Regions from separate parts of the Kurthia sp. ISK08 genome, predicted to be linked through region 2. Evidence: riboswitches for the same ligand, from Rfam matches in the RefSeq annotation. Region 2 holds a riboswitch; the other holds the start of a gene.

Region 1 (2,496 bases), on a different contig from region 2:
GCTTCCCCTCTCTATTTTATCAGTCATTTTTTCTCATATTGAAGCAAATTTCTTATTTTTTAATTTGTTCAATCGTCTTTGTCTTATTATACATATTTCTAATCTTTTTGCAAATTCTCTGACATTTATTGTAAGTTGTTACTTTAAAATGATATTTTTCTGTCATATTCGTCGCATACTTTACGTTGTTGTCACGAAAAAAAGTGTTGACCTTTTTTCATTTTTTCATTATATTTTGGTTAACTAGTTTTAAAATAAGTTTACACAAAGGGGATTTTTATGAGAAATGAACAATTGAAGATGTGGATTCTTTCCGCATTATTCGCAGCAATTATCGGGATTTTTGCACAGGTTACGATTCCACTGCCACTCATTCCAATTACAGGACAAACATTTGCAATTGGTTTAGCTGTTACAATTCTAGGACTTCGTTATGGCTCACTATCTGTGTTTATTTACATATTACTAGGCGCAATTGGGATTCCAGTCTTCAGTGGTATGTCAGGTGGTCTAGGCGTTGTTGCAGGACCAACTGGTGGCTATATTATCGGCTTCTTACCAGCAGCTGTAGCAATCGGTTTATACCTTGAAAGATTCGGTTTTACAAAGGTACAAGCAATCATTGCTAATATTATCGGAATGATTGTAACACTTGCTTTCGGTACAATCTGGCTAAAATTCAGTGCTGATTTATCTTGGACTGGTGCATTTATGGGTGGTGTCTATCCATTCTTACTTGTTGGTGTGATTAAAGCCATTTTATCTGCATTAGCAGGTATTGTTGTACGAAATCGCTTATTACATGCGCAATTACTACGTGTACAACATTAAAACTCATACAAAAAGCTTTGGCATTTAAGAAAATGCCAAAGCTTTTTTATCGTTATGCTTGGAAACTTCTGCGTTCTTTCGTCATCCACTTACCCATTACATTAAATAATAGTAGGAAGACAATTGTTACAAGAACACCTTTAATAATATTGAATGGTAGCACACCCGCTACGATTGTAGCACGTAATGCAGCCCCTGTTTCAACAGGCATGTTTAAGAAGTAATTATACATTGGCATAAAGACGAAGTAATTTAATACACTCATACCTACTGCCATAGAGATTGTACCTACAACAAGACCAATTCCCAATCCTTTTTTTGTACTTAATTTTTTATAAACAAAGTACGTTGGAAGGATAAATAATAAGCCTGTTACAAAGTTTGCCATATGCCCTACAGGTACCCCCGTTGGACTACCTGTGTATACCCAGTCAATGACATTCTTTAGTAACTCGACTAAAATCCCTGCAAGTGGTCCCATAATAATCATTGCGACTAACGCTGGGATATCACCGAAATCTACCTCTAAAAAATTCGGGAATGGCGGAATTGGGAAATTAATTAAGTGTAGTAAAAATGCAATACTACTTAACATCCCAATTGCAATCATGCGACGTAACTTCTTGTTCTTCATATTCTGTTTTCTCCTTTTGTTGCGGATCACTTCAAAAAGAGGTAAGGCTGCGTGTGCTTATTTAAAATAGAAATCCCACGTAGAAGTACTTCTACGCGGGAGAATTAGGCAACATTAAATAAACGTTGTTCACTCATTTTTTTGAACACAACGCTGTACCTTCACCTTCTCCCATCCAGACTATACTGTCGGCTTTGGAGTTGCACCAAATCAACCTGTTAAGGTTCGCGGGCTGAGAAATGTTAAACACTTCATTACCGCCGGTCGGGAATTACACCCTGCCCCGAAGATGAACCGTATTTATTTTTTTTCACACATTCATCATACAAAAAAAGTCTTGAATTGTAAAGAGAAGTTTCTCTCGAATTCAAGACTTTTTCTTTATTCATTAAATTTCATCTGGTAGTGGTAGGAAGAATGTAAAGGTTGTACCTACATTTACTTCACTTTCTACTGTAATACGACCTCGATGTGCATTAATAATATTACTCGCAATAGCTAAACCTAAACCTGTGCCACCCTTACCTCTTGTTCGTGCTTTATCTGCTTTATAAAAGCGTTCAAAGACATATGCAAGGTCTTCTTTCGGAATACCAGCACCATCGTCTTGAATACGAATGCGCACTTGTCCTGCATATTGGTCTGCTAGCACCTTTACATGGCCGCCACTTGCTGTATGACGAATTGCGTTATCCACTAAATTCGTTACAACTTGTTCGATGCGGTCTTCATCAATGTGAACGCGCGCATCATCTGAGAACTCTGTTTCATAACTTACTTCGATTCCTTTTTCTTTCCCGCGCTGTACGAACTTCTGTGTCATACGTTCAAATACTTGATTAATACTTAAGTCATCAAGATATAAACGCATCTTCCCAGATTCCATACGCGCTAAATCGAGTAAATCGGTTACTAATCGGCTCATACGCTGTGATTCATCATAAATAATACGCATCATTTCATTTCGTTCTTCTTCAGATGATACAACACCATCTAAAATCGCTTCACTATATCCTTGAAGCATCGAAATC
Region 2 (2,496 bases):
GGTGTAATCGTTTCTGCTAATGCAACGAGATCCCCTTCATTTTCACGTGTTTCAGAATCAGTCACGATAATCATGCCACCAGCTCGTAAAACACGAAGTGCTTCTTCTATTTCTTGCATGTTCTTTCACCTCAAAATCCATTTTTTCGTAAAAAATCTTCTGTTAAAATTGTCGCCATTTGGCTTTGTACATATTTTCCGATGTAATCCGTTTCGATATTGACGACATCACGTACTTTTTTCATATGCAAAATCGTTGTTTCATATGTGTGCGGAATAAGCGAAACTTCAAATGTCCGCGCGTTTAACGCAAAAATCGTTAAGCTAATCCCGTCCAATGTCACAGAACCTCTTGGCACCATCTGTTTGATGAATTTCGGTTCTGTTTCAATCGTTAAGCGAATTTCGTTCGATGTTTTTAAGATTCTCTGAATTTTCCCGACTGTTTCAACATGTCCTGTCACAATATGTCCACCTAATCGTCCTTGCAACTGTAAAGCCCTTTCAACATTCACTTTTTCACGTAGCTGTAGACGATGTAGTGTTGTTGTATGAAAGGTTTCTTTCATAACTGTCGCATGAAAAGCGTACTGCTCTAATTTTTCAATTGTTAAGCAAACACCATTTACTGCAATCGAATCACCCAGTTTCGCATCTTGTAAAATTTTTTCTGCTTGAATTTGCAACACCATATTTTCATTCGCTTGTCGAATCGATTGAATTGTCGCAACTTCTTCTACAATCCCTGTAAATATACGAACCACTCCTTTCCCAAAATAAAAAACTACCCTCGATTGATGAAACAATTCAGGGTAGTTTTATGGAAGAATGATTAAAATTCATGTCTAAATAAACCTGTTGACATACGTCTTTTTAACAAGTTTTGTTCACACATCCTTCTCCCATCCAGACTGTACTGTCGGTTCTGGATTCTCACCAGCTCCTGCTCCGAAAAGCTCACGGACTTATCGCTCTAACACGCATCACCGTCGATTGGGAATTTCACCCGACCCCGAAGGATTATTCAGTTTGATACAACAAAAAAGACCTTCATTTACATGAGGTCGCTGAAAAAAGGTATGTTCAAATAAGCCTATGATTTTTCGGATCATAAACAAATTTTTACATGTCTTCTCCCATCCAGACTATACTGTCGGCACTGGATTCTCACCAGTTCCTGCTTCAAAAAGCTCACGGACTTATCGCTCTAACGCGCATCACCGTCGATTGGGAATTTCACCCGACCCCGAAGACGATTCTGTTGTCACAATAAAAAAGACCTTCATTTACATGAGGTCGATGAAAAAGGTATGTTCAAATAAGCCTATGATTTTTTCACATCATAAACAAATTTTTTGCATCTTCTCTCATCCAGACTATACTGTCGGTCCTGGATTCTCACCAGCTCCTGCTCCGAAAAGCTCACGGACTTATCGCTCTAACGCGCATCACCGTCGATTGGGAATTTCACCCGACCCCGAAGATTTTTTTAATTGTAGCTATACCATACCACTAATTTATTCAGAAAACTAGATTTTTTACAAAAAAACTCAAAAGACCACGAATGATTACGTGGCTTTTGAGTGATTCGAGAGGGACTTAAATTGACTGGGATCGTGTGAATTCGAACATTCGACTGGCGAAACGGGTCACTCGCTGATTGATTTAGGACATTCGCTCGTTCAAACGGGCCACTCGAAGGCGAAAATGGGTCACTCGTCCACTTATTTCGATTCTAAAGTTGTAACGACGATTTCTGGGCGGTTGAAGACACGTAGTGGGAAGAGACTATTTCCTAGACCACGGCTAATTACGTGTTGCAACTGTTCCACTTGTTCAATTCCTTCTGTATGTTTCGGTAATAGTGAGGCATCATGATCGACTAACCCACCTAAAAATGGTAAGCGAATTTGTCCGCCATGTGCATGTCCTGTGTATGCAAGGTCAATTCCAGCTTGTGCGTATTTTTCTCCAAATTCTGAACGGTGTGCTAATAAGATTTTGAACTGATCTTGTGGAACATTCACCAGCGCTTTTGCTAGCATATCTTCTGTTGTTTCGCCGGATAAAGGGTCACTAATACCGATAAGTTGAATACGCGCACCATTATAATGGAATGTTTCTGCTTCATTATTTAAAACATGCACGCCCCTTTTTTGGAGTGCTGTATGAATCTCTTTAACTCGATTAATTGAAATTTCATGATTACCATCGACAAAATAAGTCGGGGCAATTTTTGTAAAACCATCAACTGCTTCTAGACTTCTTCCCAGTTTATAATTATTGCGATCAATTAAATCGCCTGTTAAAAAAATTAAATCGGGTTTTTGCTTTTTTACTTGTTCAATTAGTCGTTGTTGGTGACGACCAAATTTCGCATCGTGCAAATCTGAAATTTGAACAATTGTTAAACCATTCATTTCTTTTGGTAATGTTTTTACTTGTAACGTATGTTTTGATAATTGTAGCCATTGATTATTAGCTATATAAAAAACAA

The links. Region 2 has a riboswitch for FMN ahead of ribE (riboflavin synthase). Riboswitches for the same ligand answer to the same signal wherever they lie in the genome.
Region 1: it holds a riboswitch for FMN, as region 2 does, so the genes downstream of both, ACKVQX_RS00740 (ECF transporter S component) here and ribE (riboflavin synthase) in region 2, are expected to answer to the same signal.

The regions. Positions count from the first base shown of each region.
Region 1 is NZ_JBJXHL010000001.1:154,456-156,951, forward strand. It holds gene ACKVQX_RS00735 (biotin transporter BioY) at 280-831, shown strand; gene ACKVQX_RS00740 (ECF transporter S component) at 884-1,465, opposite strand; FMN riboswitch at 1,625-1,760, opposite strand; gene ACKVQX_RS00745 (ATP-binding protein) at 1,854-2,496, opposite strand, start outside.
Region 2 is NZ_JBJXHL010000002.1:555,080-557,575, reverse strand. It holds partial or broken gene ribB (3,4-dihydroxy-2-butanone-4-phosphate synthase) at 1-119, opposite strand, end outside; gene ribE (riboflavin synthase) at 131-763, opposite strand; FMN riboswitch at 890-1,023, opposite strand; FMN riboswitch at 1,124-1,257, opposite strand; FMN riboswitch at 1,355-1,488, opposite strand; gene ACKVQX_RS06310 (metallophosphoesterase) at 1,724-2,496, opposite strand, start outside.